One region of the Halomonas sp. BLK-85 genome, then DNA from elsewhere that is predicted to be linked to it. Evidence: predicted binding sites of a transcription regulator. Region 1 holds the regulator's gene; the other holds the start of a gene.
What was found. The regulator sigma-54, encoded in region 1, starts transcription at its own class of promoters, with help from an activator protein. The targets are predictions, from matches to a motif close to TGGCACNNNNNTTGCTNT.

Region 2: the regulator sigma-54 is predicted to act here: its motif matches at 5,491-5,508, upstream of LL947_RS13680 (amino acid ABC transporter substrate-binding protein).

The regions. Positions count from the first base shown of each region.
Region 1 is NZ_CP087731.1:1,922,963-1,930,559, forward strand. It holds gene LL947_RS08675 (ABC transporter ATP-binding protein) at 1-571, opposite strand, end outside; gene LL947_RS08680 (KpsF/GutQ family sugar-phosphate isomerase) at 818-1,807, shown strand; gene LL947_RS08685 (KdsC family phosphatase) at 1,856-2,398, shown strand; gene lptC (LPS export ABC transporter periplasmic protein LptC) at 2,401-2,982, shown strand; gene lptA (lipopolysaccharide transport periplasmic protein LptA) at 2,997-3,506, shown strand; gene lptB (LPS export ABC transporter ATP-binding protein) at 3,516-4,283, shown strand; gene LL947_RS08705 (RNA polymerase factor sigma-54) at 4,415-5,830, shown strand; gene hpf (ribosome hibernation-promoting factor, HPF/YfiA family) at 5,971-6,279, shown strand; gene ptsN (PTS IIA-like nitrogen regulatory protein PtsN) at 6,284-6,751, shown strand; gene rapZ (RNase adapter RapZ) at 6,812-7,597, shown strand, end outside.
Region 2 is NZ_CP087731.1:2,988,514-2,996,110, forward strand. It holds gene dxs (1-deoxy-D-xylulose-5-phosphate synthase) at 1-971, shown strand, start outside; gene djlA (co-chaperone DjlA) at 1,009-1,770, shown strand; gene trhA (PAQR family membrane homeostasis protein TrhA) at 1,815-2,486, opposite strand; gene ribA (GTP cyclohydrolase II) at 2,586-3,221, opposite strand; gene hemE (uroporphyrinogen decarboxylase) at 3,394-4,476, shown strand; gene speE (polyamine aminopropyltransferase) at 4,473-5,348, shown strand; gene LL947_RS13680 (amino acid ABC transporter substrate-binding protein) at 5,581-6,606, shown strand; gene LL947_RS13685 (amino acid ABC transporter permease) at 6,680-7,597, shown strand, end outside.

The sequences.
Region 1 (7,597 bases):
CCTGATTGAGGCGCTTGATCAGCTGCACAAGGACCCCCATCGAAATGGGGTCCTGACCCACAAAAGGCTCGTCATACAGAATCAATTCAGGGTCCAGAGATACAGCACGGGCAAGCGCCACGCGACGGGCCATTCCACCCGAAAGCTCGGATGGCATCAGCTCTCGAGCCCCTCTAAGCCCTACCGCCTGCAGTTTCAAAAGCACGATATCGCGCACCATCGCATCCGGCAGATTGGTATGTACCCGAAGAGGAAAGGCCACATTTTCGAACACATCCAGATCGGAAAATAAAGCGCCGCTCTGGAACAACATTCCCATGCGTTGGCGCAATTTGAACAACGCCTTCCTGGAAAGCCTGTTGACATCCTGCCCATCGATCAGGATGCGTCCACTGTCTGGCGTCAACTGCCCGCCAATCAACTTGAGCAATGTTGTTTTGCCCGTGCCGCTCGGCCCCATGATAGCGGTTACCCTTCCACGAGGAATGGACATGTTAACGCCACGAAAGATCTCATGATCTCCCCGCGTAAAATGCAGATCCTGTATTTCAATAAAAGCAGTATCAGTCATATAAAACCCGGCACTCACCTTGTGCGCAGAAAGCATCAGATACCTGGCGAAAGCCCAGTAGCAAACAGACATCTGACGGTGAAGGGCGTTCAAAAACGTAATCGAACATTGTATTCTAACTCAATTCAGAATTTCTAAAACATCTATTGTCGCACGTGAGCGGGAATAAATATGCGGTCACCTCGCTACGGATGTTAATATAAAATGTTTCATTTACCGATCGGTGATCGTCAAGTGAGTCATGCCATGCCCCATGCGATACCCCCAGCTACCAGCTTGATGCGTGAAAGCGCACTGCGCACGTTACAGATAGAACAGGAAGCGATTGGTCATCTACAAGCCAAGCTTGACGAGCACTTTGACCGCGCCTGCGAACTGATCCTCGCCTGCAAAGGACGCGTTGTGGTCACGGGCATGGGCAAATCCGGACATATCGCGGGCAAGCTTGCGGCCACCCTGGCCAGCACCGGTACACCCGCCTTTTTTGTTCACCCCGGAGAAGCCAGCCACGGCGACCTTGGCATGATCACTCGCAGCGACGTCGTCATTGCCCTGTCAAACTCTGGTGAAACCAGTGAAGTGACCGCCCTGTTGCCCCTCCTCAAACGTCTGGGAGCCCCCTTGATAAGCATGACTGGGCGAGTGCATTCCACCCTGGCTCGTCACGCCGATGCCCACCTGAACAGCGGGGTTGAACGAGAAGCTTGCCCTTTGGACCTGGCACCGACCAGCTCTACAACGGCAGCGCTCGCCCTGGGCGATGCTCTTGCGGTGGCCCTGCTTGAGGCACGTGGTTTTACGGCTGAAGATTTTGCCCTTTCACATCCGGGCGGCACTCTCGGCAAGCGTTTGTTACTTTGCGTGAAGGATGTAATGCACGACGGCGAGCGTCTGCCAAGCATCCCCCTTGGGAGCCCTTTGCGGGATGCCCTGCTGGAAATTACCCTAAAGGGGCTGGGGTTTACCTGCGTGATCGATTCCCAAGGTCGGCTTGCCGGGGTTTACACCGATGGTGATTTACGCCGCACTCTGGATCACCATTACGATCTGCGAGATGTGCTGGTGGATGACGTCATGACTCGCCCTGGCAAACGCATCGCGCCCAGCATGCTGGCCGCTGAGGCAGTGCGGCTAATGGAGGAAAGCAAGATTACCGCTCTGGCAGTGGTCGATGATGAGCAGCGCCCAATCGGCGCACTTCACATGCATGACTTGCTCGTCAGTGGCGTTATCTAGCAAGCATACTTGGCAAAAATATCAACTGCCTTCTCAGATGGAGTTTTCATGAGCCAACCCGCCAACCTGGTTGATCACCTGCGCCGCGTGCGCTTATTTGCTATGGACGTCGATGGCGTACTGACCGATGGCCGGTTATATTTTCAGGCTGATGGCGTGGAGATAAAAGCCTTTCATACGCAGGATGGACAGGGTCTCAAGCTGCTTAAACGGGCCGGGTTGCATGTTGCCATCATTACCGGGCGGGATTCCCCCATGGTCAGCCAACGCGCAGCGGCACTCGGCATCCCCCACGTCTATCAAGGCTGTGAAGATAAACTTGTCACTCTCCGAAAGCTTTGCCAGCGTTTGAATCTCGAGCTCGATCAGGTCGCCTACTGCGGCGATGACCTGCCAGACCTGGCCACTATAAAGCGCTCTGGCGTCGGCATTACGGTGCCGAATGCCCCTGATTACCTGCACACTCATGCTGACTGGATCACTGAGCGGCTGGGCGGGCACGGCGCAGTTCGCGAAGTATGCGATGCCTTGCTCGATGCTCAGGGCCATTGGGGCACTGTGATAGACACTTATCTACACGGTCGCCGCTGATAATGACCGAGAGCCGCTCTTTCGTTACCTTACAACGCCTGGTTCTGGCCGGTCTCATCCTTGCGTTGGGTGGGTTGCTGGCCTGGTTCGATTGGCAAGCAGACTCAGGTCACACAATCGACCCGGACGCCAGAGCTGAAGAACCCGGACATGTGGTCGATAATGCTGTGCTCACGCTGTATGACCAGCAAGGCGATCGCCATCAGCGCCTGACGGTCAAAAAACTGACGCATACGCCCCAACGCCAGACCACTCAGCTTGAGTCTCCGCGCGCCCTACTGGTCGATAGTCAACAGCGCGAGTGGCACGCAAGTGCGCAGCAAGGCCACATCGACAATCAGGGGGAGCATCTTGTTTTACGCGGCAATGTCCGCCTAAGGGAGCCTCAGGAAACCTGGCTGCTGACCACACAGCGGCTTGATTATCACAGCGCAGAAGCGCACGCCTTCAGCAACCGCCCTGTCATGCTGGAACAACCGCCTCAATCCATTCAGGCTCAACGAATGGATTTATGGCTTAACGAAGACCGCATGCAGCTGGCGGGCCAGGTGCGTGGTTATCACCCGACCGAGATGGCACCTTAAAGGAGTATTACCCGATGAATATCCCTGCCTTGACCACTCGTGTGTTTTTCAGCCTCTTGCTCAGTGCGGCCAGTTTTCAGGTGCTGTATGCCGCCCCTGGCGATCCTGTTGAAGTAGAAGCCGACCAGCTCGATATCGACCAGAACGCAGGCACCGCCGTTTACACTGGCGATGTGCGCATACGCCAGGGTGATCTGCGTATAGACGGCACTCGAGTAGAAATTCAGCGTAACGCCAATGGCGAACTGTCCAGAGCAATTGCCACGGGTGACCGCGCCTATATCCGTAATCGTTTCGAAGGCCGGAAAGAGATTACCGAAGGCAAGGCCAAACGCATCACTTACCATGTCGCGGAACGCCGGGTGGTGCTGACAGATCGCGCTGAACTCAGTCAGGGAGACGACCGTTTCACCGGCGGCCAGTTGGAATATTTCATCGATCGGGGTGTCATTCAGGCCCGATCGGATGTCGAAGGCAGTGAAAACCAACGCATTCGCATGATCTTGCAACCTGAGCAGCAGTAGGAGCCTTCAGTGTCTTTCGATGACGTCACGGCTGCAGTACTGAGCCCACCCGGCAAAACACTTTCAGCACGCCACCTGGCCAAAAGCTATAAGCGACGCCGAGTTGTCAAGGATATCAATCTTGATATTGCCCAAGGCAGCATCGTTGGGCTTCTTGGCCCCAATGGCGCAGGCAAGACCACATCTTTCTACATGATTGTCGGGTTGGTTAAAGCCGATGCTGGCAAGGTATATATCGATGACCTGAATCTTAGCCGGGCACCCATGCATGAACGCGCCATTGCCGGGATCGGCTATCTGCCTCAGGAAGCCTCCATTTTTCGCAAACTGAGCGTCGCTGACAACATCATGGCGATTCTGGAGACCCGCCAGGGGCTTTCCCGCAACGAACGTAAAGATCATCTCGAGAAACTGCTCGAGGACTTTCATATCACTCACATTCGCGACAACCTTGGCATGAGCCTGTCCGGCGGTGAAAGGCGTCGCGTTGAAATTGCCCGCTCGCTGGCCACTGATCCGCTTTTCATCCTGCTTGATGAACCTTTTGCCGGGGTTGACCCAATTTCTGTTGGTGATATCAAGACCATCATCCGTGCACTCAAGGCACGCCACATTGGCGTATTGATTACTGATCACAATGTCCGGGAAACCTTGGATATCTGTGATACCGCCTATATCGTCGGCGACGGCCACATCATTGCCAGCGGCTCCCCCGATACGATTCTGGACAATCAGCAAGTCCGGGATATCTATCTTGGCGAGGACTTTAAACTGTGATGTCAGTCGTCGCCCAGACTGTTAGTCATCACATTCACAGGTAATTTTTTTCGATGGCATGCTTATTGCTGCTTGCGCCTGAAAGCCGGTGGTTTTAGGGTAAAGCTTTATATGCCACGGGTGGTTCACGAATGGTCATGAAAGCGTCCCTTCAACTGCGTCTTGGCACTCAACTGACGATGACTCCCCAGTTGCAACAGGCAATCGCCCTGCTGCAGCTGTCGACTCTGGATCTTCGTCAGGAAATCCAGAACGCACTGGATGCCAATCCTTTACTGGAACAGGAAGAAGAGTTTGGCGAGCACGCCAGCCAGGAAGACAAGGAAGCTGACTGGTCAGAGGATATTCCCAGCGAACTCTCGGTCGATAGTGACTGGTCAGACACATACCAGGATTCATTCGGTTCAGGCAGCCCTGGCCAGGAAGGCCCCGACTTTGAGCGTGACACGGCAGTACAAAGCCTGCACGGACATCTTTTGTGGCAACTTGCCATGACAGATATCAGCCCCCGTGAACACATTATCGCCGAAACCCTGATTGATGCGGTGGATAACAATGGCTACCTGTCACTGACGTTAAGCGAGATTCGTGAAAGTCTGCAGATGACTGCCCATGAAGGTATACAGCAACGTGAAATCGAGAGCGTCCTGTTACGCCTACAACAGTTTGAGCCTACTGGCGTATTTGCCCGCGATTTACGTGAGTGCCTGATGCTACAGCTGGCAGCGCTACCCGACACGACGCCATTGCTTGTTGCGGCCAAACGCCTGGTCAGGCAGTTTCTGGAAATACTCGGCAAACATGATAGCCGCACTCTGAAACGCCGCCTTAATCTGGACGACGACCAACTCAGCGAAGTGATTGGCCTGATACGAAGTCTGGATCCTCGTCCGGGCAGCACCTTTGGTAGCACCGCCAGCGGTTATGTCACACCCGATCTGGTGGTGCATCATGATCATCAGGGTTGGCACCTGACGCTTAATCCTGATGCCATTCCTCGACTACGCATACAACCGGAATATGCCAGCCTGATCAAGCGTGCTGACAAAAGTGAAGATAACCAGTTCCTCAAGGATCATCTTCAGGAGGCGCGCTGGTTGATCAAAAGTCTGGCCAGCCGCAACGACACCTTGCTGCGTGTCGGCCAGGAAATCATTGTTCGCCAGATAGGCTTTCTGGAACAGGGCGAAGAAGCCATGAAACCGCTGATTCTTGCGGATATTGCCAGCGCCGTGGATATGCACGAATCGACCATATCCCGCGTCACCACCCAGAAGTTCATTCATACCCCGCGCGGAGTATTCGAGCTCAAGTACTTTTTCTCAAGCCACGTCAGCAATCAGGACGGAGACCATCACTCAAGCACTGCCATTCGGGCACGGATCAAAAAACTGATCCAGGAAGAGCCGGCTCATAAACCGCTATCCGACAGCCGTCTGGTGACGCTGTTGAATAAGGATGGCGTAAGCGTGGCGCGACGCACCGTGGCCAAATACCGTGAAGCCATGGGCATTCCGTCTTCCAGCGAACGCCGCCATCTGAGCTGACTCCTCAACGGCTATATGGCAACCGGCTCAATCGTTTTGTCAAGAAGTGGCTGAGTTCAAAGGAAACTTGCCCCAAAGGGCTTTGCTTCATAAAAAAAAGGGTTACAATCAAAGATCAGTCCGATGAAAGGAGTACGTCAATGCAAGTCAACATTACCGGCCATCACGTAGAATTGACCGACGCCCTGCGCGACTATGTCAACGAGAAGCTCACTCGGGTAGAGCGCCATTACGATAATATCACTACGGTTCAGGTCACTCTGTCGGTAGAGAAAGAGCGTCAGCAAGCTGCCTGTACGCTGCACGCTTCCGGCGCAGACTTGCATGCTGAAGCTACGGATGTCGATATGTATGCTGCTATCGATGCCCTGGCAGACAAGATTGACCGTCAGCTGGTTAAACACAAGGAAAAAGCCCAAGCACGCGCCCAAGGCGCAGGTGTGCGGTAAACCAATGACATTGGAAACCATCCTGCCTCCGGAGCGCGTTCTCTATGATGTGCCTGGGGGCAGCAAAAAACGGGTGCTGGAATTTTTCAGCACCTTTATTGCCCAGAACACCCCCAGCCTCGACAGCCAGGAGGTATTTGGCCGTCTGATCAATCGGGAGCGCCTGGGCAGTACCGGTATCGGCAATGGTGTGGCCATCCCGCATGCCCGTAGCCCACACTGCTCAACCCCGATTGGCAGCTTTCTGAAACTTTCTGAAGCGGTTGATTTTGATGCGATCGATGGCGAACCGGTCGATCTGGTATTTGTGCTTTTGGTACCCGAACAAGCAGATGACACCCATCTTGCGCTGCTCGGTCAGGTAGCCACTATCATGAATGACGCAAACGTTCGGGCTCAACTTCGCAAGGCAGGTAGTCAGCGGGAACTACTTGACCTGATCAGTGAGAAAATACGCGATAGCGCCTTCTGATCCAGATGCTTCCAGTACACCCGAAACACTTTCAGGGTGTCCCCATGCAAGAGAGACGCTATGCAACTGGTCATTATCAGCGGCCGTTCCGGCTCAGGAAAATCCATTGCCCTGCAAGCGTTGGAAGACCTTGGTTATTACGCCATTGATAATCTTCCAGCGATGCTTCTGGCTTCTTTGGTTGATGAACTACGCGACCAGGGGGAGCAGTCACGCCTGGCCGTCAGCATTGATGCCCGGAATCTGCCCGGGGCCCTTGAAAAACTCCCCAGACTGCTCACTGAACTGCATCAACGCGACATTCATTTTCAGATTGTCTACCTGACCACAGACGCACGCATCCTGCTTGAGCGCTATTCGGCAACCCGCCGCCGTCATCCGCTGACCCGCCATAGTGATCTCACCCTTGAGGAAGCCATCAGCAAGGAAGAAAACACGCTGAGTGCTGTGCGCGATCTTGCCGACCTGACGATTGATACCTCCCGGATGACCGCTCATGATCTGCGTAGCCGGATCACTGACCAGGTGGCGCTGCACAAGAGCGACAAACTGACGATCACCTTTGAATCTTTTGGCTACAAGCGCGGCGTTCCACTGGATGCCGACCTGGTGTTTGATGTGCGTTGCCTGCCGAACCCTTATTGGGATCCGATGCTACGCGAATCCACCGGACGCGACAGCGATGTTCAGGCATTCCTTAATGATTACCCGATTGTCAAAGCAATGGGCGACGATATTCATGCCTGGATCAGTCGCTGGCTCCCCGCCTACCAGAGTAGCCAACGCAGCTATATGACCATTGCCATCGGTTGTACAGGCGGGCAGCATAGGTCGGTGTATACCGTA
Region 2 (7,597 bases), 1.1 Mb from region 1:
GCAAGCCAACGCCCCAGGCACCCAAACCTTCCTCTCCCCGGCCTGCACCACGTAAGTACTGCAATGTCTTTGGTGACTGGCTGTGCGATATGGCGGCAGAAGACGGCCGCCTGATGGGCATCACCCCGGCCATGCGCGAAGGTTCTGACCTGATACGCTTTTCCCGTGAGTACCCAGAGCGCTACTACGATGTGGCCATTGCTGAACAGCATGCGGTGACTCTGGCCGCCGGCATGGCCTGTGAGGACATGAAGCCGGTAGTAGCCATCTATTCCACCTTTCTGCAGCGCGGCTATGATCAGCTGATCCACGATGTCGCCGTACAGAATCTGGATGTCACCTTTGCCATCGACCGTGCCGGCCTGGTCGGCGAGGACGGCCCCACCCACCACGGCAGCCTGGACCTGGCCTACCTGCGCTGTATTCCCGGCATGGTGGTGCTGACCCCGGCAGATGAAGCCGAATGCCGCGCCATGCTGAGCGCTGCCTATTACCATGCCGGGCCCGCGGCCGTGCGTTATCCGCGTGGGACGGGGCCCGGCAGTGAGGTTCCGACACACCTCGACCCCCTTCCCCTGGGGGAAGCCCAGTTGCGACGTACCAGCCAGGCGGACGGCATGCGCATTGCGCTGCTGGCCTTCGGCAGCCTCAATACCGCCGCTGCCGAAGTGGCCGAGCGTTTGGATGCCACCCACCTGAACATGCGTTCCGTCAAACCGCTGGATCGCAACGCTGTCCTCCACGCCGCCGATGAGCACGACCTGCTGGTGACACTGGAAGAGAACGTGGTCGCCGGAGGGGCAGGAAGTGCCGTCAATGAACTGCTGGCGGCTGAAGGTGTTCAGGTGGAAGTGCTCAACCTGGGGCTGCCAGATGACTTTGTGGAGCACGGTACGCCCGCTGAACTGCTCCGCGATTGCGCCCTGGATGTCAATGGCATTGAACACGCCATCCGTGCGCGACTGGCGTAACTTTGCAATGTTTAACGTTTAGATAGTTGAGAATATCATGATATTTCTGATCATCGTGTTTGGCCTGATCGGCCTGGCCTTTGGGGGGGTTATTGGCCTGCTGATCGGTGCCGGGCTTGGCTGGGGGCTGGGCCGATATATCGGCCGCCGCCTGAACGCTGCCCGACGCCAGATTCAGGAGGGCTTTCTGGAATCGATCTTCTCGGTCATGGGCTGTCTGTGTCAGGCGGATGGCAAGGTGACCGACGATGAGCTGAGCGTTGCGGAAAAGCTGTTCGACCAGATGCACCTGCAGGGAAAGGCTCGCGCCAACGCTCAGGCAGCGTTTGAACGTGGCCGCGCTGACAGCTTCGACCTGGAAGCGGAGCTGGCCAAGGTTAACCGCCTGACCCAGCGTCAGCCGACCTTGCGTCAGGTCTTCCTGCAGGTGCAACTCACCGCCATCGCGGCAGATGGCCAGCTGCACCCCGCCGAGCATGAGATGATCCTGCGGGTCGCGCGAGGAATTGGCTGCAGCGACACCGAAGTTCAGCAGATTGAAGCCATGCTCCACGGCGCGGCTGCCAACTCACAGGGCGCCAGCAAGGAAGCGCTGGAGGATGCCTACCGGGTATTGGGCGTTTCGGACCAGGCCAGCGATGCCGAGATCAAGAAAGCCTACCGCCGCCTGATGAGCCAGAACCACCCGGACAAACTGGCCGGCAAGGGCTTGCCAGAGAGCATGCGCGAAGTGGCCCAGGCACGCACCAGCGAAATCGGTAATGCCTATGAACGGATCCGCGAGGCACGCGGCACCTAGCCGGTATTGATGCACGGTGACCGACAATAGCGTCAACAGGCTTTTTAAAGGACCTTATAAGACAAAACGTCATTGTAGACGGCAAGGTAGTGACACACGCTTCCGCCCATGACGAATAAATGCCAGATTGCGTGGTTGTAGGGAATCGCACGGACCGCGTAAAAAATGACACCCAGGGTATACACAATGCCACCCGCCGCCAACAGCACGATGCCTGTCGACGATAAGCTGGCGGCCATGTCTTCCCAGACCAGCACGATCATCCAGCCCATGACCAGATAGACCGTCACGCGCAGCAGCGCCAGACGGTTTGGCCAGCGCCATACGCAAAAAATACCCATCAATGCCAACGACCATACCAGGGCAAACAGTAGCCAGCCCGTGGAGCCACGCATATTGACCAGCAGGAAAGGCGTATAGGTGCCTGCAATGAGCAGGTAGATCGCACAGTGATCAAGCAGCTGAAAGCGCTGCTTCCACAGCCGATGCGGCAAGCCATGATAAAGGCTTGAGGTAATATAGAGCACCACCAGTGTGGTGCCATACAGGCTCAGGCTGACTATCTTCCACGGGTTGATGTGGGTTGCCAGGCTCGCGGATATCACCAGGGTAAGCAGACCTGCCAGGCTAAGAACGGCCCCGATGGCGTGGGAAATACTGTTCAGGCGCTCTTCAATAACGCTGAATTCGCCTTGTGTTTCTGGCGCGTTGTGCATGGATCTCTCCCGGTGGCCGATTATTCGCCGCCCGCACTCTCCAAGCCCCACGTCTTGAATTGCGCGATCACCCCGCTCCTGAAGTACGCTTCATCACCCTTACCCCTTACGCTCAATATCCACGTCACTGGCGTGTTTGAAGTCTTCCAGCGCCATCATGTGGCCAAGCTTGCCCGCCTTGGTGGTCAGATAGTGTTCGTTGTGGGGGTTCAGGCCGGTGGTGATCGGCAAACGCTCCACCACATTGACGCCGTCGCGGGTCAGCGCATCCACCTTGCGGGGATTATTGGTCATCAGCTTGAGGGCGGTGATGCCCAGATGGTCGAGCATGGGCACGCATAAATCATAGCGGCGCATATCCGCGCCAAAGCCCAGCCGCTCATTGGCTTCGACGGTATCCGCGCCTTCATCCTGCAGATGGTAGGCGCGGATCTTGTTGAGCAAGCCAATCCCTCGGCCTTCCTGACGCAGATAGAAGAGCACGCCGCGGCCTTCCTCGGCGATGCGCTTTAGCGCCTCCTGCAGCTGATAGCCGCAATCGCAGCGCATCGAAAACAGCGCATCGCCGGTCAGGCACTCAGAATGAACACGCCCCAGTACCGGCGAGTCGCCGGTGACATCGCCCAGCGTCAGGGCAATGTGGTCCTTGCCCGTTGCGTCATCCTCGAAGCCATGCATGGTGAATGTGGCCCAGGGAGTGGGCAGCCGGGAAGCAGCAATAAAACGAATCGTCACAGGTTACCTCGGTGTCAGCACACCCGTTCAGGTCTGGCGGTGTCTAAAGTTGTTGGCCATGTTATCAGGAAGTGGGCGTCTTTGCCGCGCATTCCCCGGCGTCTTGCCATATCATCCGGCGCCCCTGCTGACCTATAATTGCGTCACTGTTTACTTTTCCAAGAGCTATGTTATGACCTCAGCGTTAAAGAATGACCGTTTTCTGCGCGCCCTGGCGCGCCAGCCCGTCGACCGCACGCCTGTCTGGATGATGCGCCAGGCCGGGCGCTACCTGCCGGAATATCGCGCCAGCCGGGCCGATGCCGGCAGCTTCATGGATCTGTGCCGCAACCAGGATCTGGCCTGCGAAGTCACCCTGCAGCCGCTGGCGCGCTATCCGCTGGATGCCGCCATTTTATTTTCCGACATTCTGACCATTCCGGATGCCATGGACCTGGGTCTGTATTTCGTCACCGGCGAAGGCCCTAAATTCAGGAAGACGGTACGCACCCCTGCCGAGGTTGACGCCTTGAAAGTACCGGACGCCGAGCGTGACCTTGATTATGTCATGAACGCTGTCTCCACCATACGCCGTGAGCTTAATGGCAGCGTGCCCCTGATCGGCTTTTCCGGCAGCCCCTGGACGCTGGCCACTTATATGGTCGAAGGCAGCTCGAGCAAGGATTTCCGCCACGTCAAAACCATGCTGTACGATACGCCGGATGCCATGCATCAGCTGCTTGACAAGCTGGCCCATGCGGTGACGGACTACCTCAACGCCCAGATTCGCGCGGGTGCCCAGGCGGTACAGATTTTTGATACCTGGGGAGGCACCCTGTCGACCCCGGCCTACCGTGAATTTTCACTGCGCTATATGGAACAGATTGTGTCCGGCCTGATTCGCGACCACGATGGCCGCCGCGTGCCGGTGATTCTGTTTACCAAGAATGGCGGCCAGTGGCTGGAAGATATTGCCTGTGCCGGCGCCGATGCCCTGGGGCTGGACTGGTCAACTGAGCTGTCTGATGCACGCGCCCGGGTAGGCCATAAGGTGGCCTTGCAGGGCAACCTTGATCCCAACGTCCTGTTTGCGCGCCCATCGGCCATCCGTGCCGAAGTTGCGCGGATACTGGAAAGCTATGGCCACGGCCCTGGCCATATATTCAATCTGGGCCACGGCATCAGCCAGTTCACCAACCCGGACAACGTGACCGCCTTCATGGAAGCGCTGCACGAACTCAGCCCTCAGTATCACAGGGAGATCAGCGTTCAATGAACCCGATTGCTGACAACCAGTGGTTTACCGAGGTCTTTGACCGCCACGGCAGTGCCTTTTCATTGAAGGTCAGCGAGAAGCTACTGAATGTACACAGCCCCTATCAGCACCTGGAAGTCTACGCCACCGAGACGTTTGGCAATCTGATGGTGCTGGATGGCTGTGTGATGCTGACTGATCGCGACAATTTCCTGTATCACGAGATGATTGCGCACCCGGCGCTGTTCACCCATCAGCAACCTGAACGGGTAGTGATCATTGGCGGCGGCGACTGCGGCACCCTGAAAGAAGTGTTGCGCCATCCGGGCGTCCGTCACGTTACCCAGATTGACATTGATGAAGAAGTCACCAGAGCGGCGGAGCGCTTCTTTCCGGCACTGGTAGACGCCAATGACGACCCCCGCGCTGAGCTACTGTTTGCTGACGGCGTCAAATGGGTCGATGACGCGGAAGATGAAAGCATTGATGTGCTGATTATCGACTCCACTGACCCGGTTGGCCCCGCAGAAGGGCTGTTCAAGACCGATTTTCTGACCCGCTGTCACCGCATCCTGAAACCGGGTGGTGTCATGGTGCAGCAGAGTGAATCACCGCTTTACCACAGTGGCTCCATTATCCGGGAGCTACGCCGGGATATGCGTGACGCCGGTTTTTCCAGCGTCGCGACCTTGCCGTTTCCCCAGCCGGTTTACCCCTCTGGCTGGTGGAGTGTTACCCTGGCAGGCAAAGACTGCTCGGTCGAAACCTTCCGTGAAACGGCGGCGGGCGAACATGCCATGCCGTTACAGTATTACACGGTCGACGCCCACCGCAGTGCGCTGGTGCTGCCTCCTTTCATGCGCCAGGCGCTGGGTGAAACGCCAGACGGCTGATCCATTCTGGCCAACGCATGCACCTTTTTGGTGAAGACAAAGGTCTAAACGGTACACTTGCGAGCAAAAATGTTTCGCAAGTGTGTCTCTGACAGAGAATAATTTGCGTTGAAAAGCGCTGAATCCAGAACCATACCCTTGATGGCACTTTCCTTGCTAGGTTCTAGACACATGCCTTGGCATGCAGTCAACAAAAGAAATAATGATACTTAACCACGTAAGGTGAATTCCCATGCTAAACAAGAAAAGTCTGGTTCTTGCAGTGTCCACGGGTGCGCTGGCGCTGGCCAGTATGTCCAATGCCCACGCATCCACACTTGAAGACACACTGGAAAACGGTGAAGTTCGCTGCGGTGTCAGTGATGGCCTTCCGGGTTTTTCAGCACCCGACGACGATGGCAACTGGCAAGGCCTGGACGTGGATGTCTGCCGTGCGGTCGCCGCTGCTGTACTGGGTGATGCCGATGCCGTTGAATATGTATCCCTCAACGCCGTAGAACGTTTCACCGCGCTGCAATCCGGTGAAGTCGATGTGCTGTCGCGTAACACCACCTGGACCACCACCCGCGACACCACCTTGGGAATCAACTTTGCTGGGGTCAATTTCTACGATGGTCAAGGGTTTATGGTCAATCGTGACCTGGGCATTACTGACGCCTCGGAACTTGATGGGGCTGCCATCTGTGTTCAGGCAGGCACGACTACCGAACTCAATCTGGCCGATTACTTCCGTGCCAACGATATGGAGTTCGACCCCATCGTGTTTGATACCTCAGAGCAGACTGTTGGCGGTTACCAGGCAGGACGTTGTGATGTCCTGACCTCAGACACGTCACAGCTGGCCGCCCTGCGTATTCAGCTGGACGACCCGGACAGCTCTGTAGTGCTGAGTGACGTGATCTCCAAGGAACCGCTTGGCCCCTCGGTGCGCCAGGGCGATGATCAGTGGTTCAATATCGTCAAATGGTCGCTTTCTGCCATGCTTAACGCAGAAGAATATGGCATCAGCAGTGAAAACGTTGACGACATGATGGCCTCTGAAGATCCCAATATCGCGCGCCTGCTCGGTCAGGATGGCAACTATGGTGAAGGCATGGGACTGGAAGCTGACTGGGCCTATAACATCATCAGCCAGGTAGGCAATTATGCGCAGAGCTACGACCGTAATGTCGGCATGGATTCACCCTTGCAGATTGAGCGCGGTGTCAATGCGCTGTGGATCGATGGCGGCGTGCAGTACGCTCCGCCCATCCGTTAAGCGTCTCGTATGACCCAGGCCCGCCGCAAGGCGGGCTTCTTGATCGTGTTTTTGTGCCTCGGAGACGCTACCCATGTCTGTAAAATCCACGCCTCGCCCGGCAGGCCAAAAGCCCCCTTTCTGGCGGGACCCGGCTAAACGAGCGCTTATCTTTCAGCTACTGCTGATTGCTGCCGTTGCCGCCTTTCTGCTTTATATTATTGGTAATACTCAGGACAACTTATCCGAACGTGGGATCACCACCGGGTTTGGTTTCCTGAGTAATACCGCCGGCTTTGGCATTGTTCAGAGCCTGATCGACTATTCCTCGCAAAGCACCTATGGGCGCACCTTTGTTATCGGCCTGCTGAACACCCTGCTGGTAGGTGGCCTGGGCGTGTTAGCCGCCACCCTCATCGGCTTTACCGTCGGGATTGCGCGCTTATCACCTAACTGGCTGATTGCGCGACTGGCCAATATCTACATCGAGACTTTCCGCAATATCCCTCTGCTGTTACAGATTTTTTTCTGGTATTTCGCTGTCTTGCGTACCCTGCCAAGTGCGCGGGAAAGCATGGCCTTTGGCGAGGCCATTTTCCTTAATGTGCGCGGCCTGTACCTGCCCCAGCCGCTGTTCGAATCCGGATTTGGCCTGATTCCTGCAACTTTTCTGGTGGCCATAGCCATGAGTATTGCGCTGGTGATCTGGAACAAGCGCCGCCATGAAGCGACGGGCAAGCGAATCCCCGCGGGCTGGCTGGCTGTGCTGTTGATTTTTGGCCTGCCGCTGGTGGTGCTGATCGCGACCGGCGTGCCGGTGACCTGGGAAATGCCCGAGCTGCGTGGTTTTAACTTCCGCGGCGGCATTACCGTTATCCCCGAGTTTCTTGCCCTGTGGCTGGCACTGTCGATCTATACGGCCTCGTTTATCGCCGAGATCGTCCGCTCAGGTATCCAGGCCATTTCCCACGGCCAGACCGAAGCGGCTCAGGCCTTGAGCCTGCCACGTAAC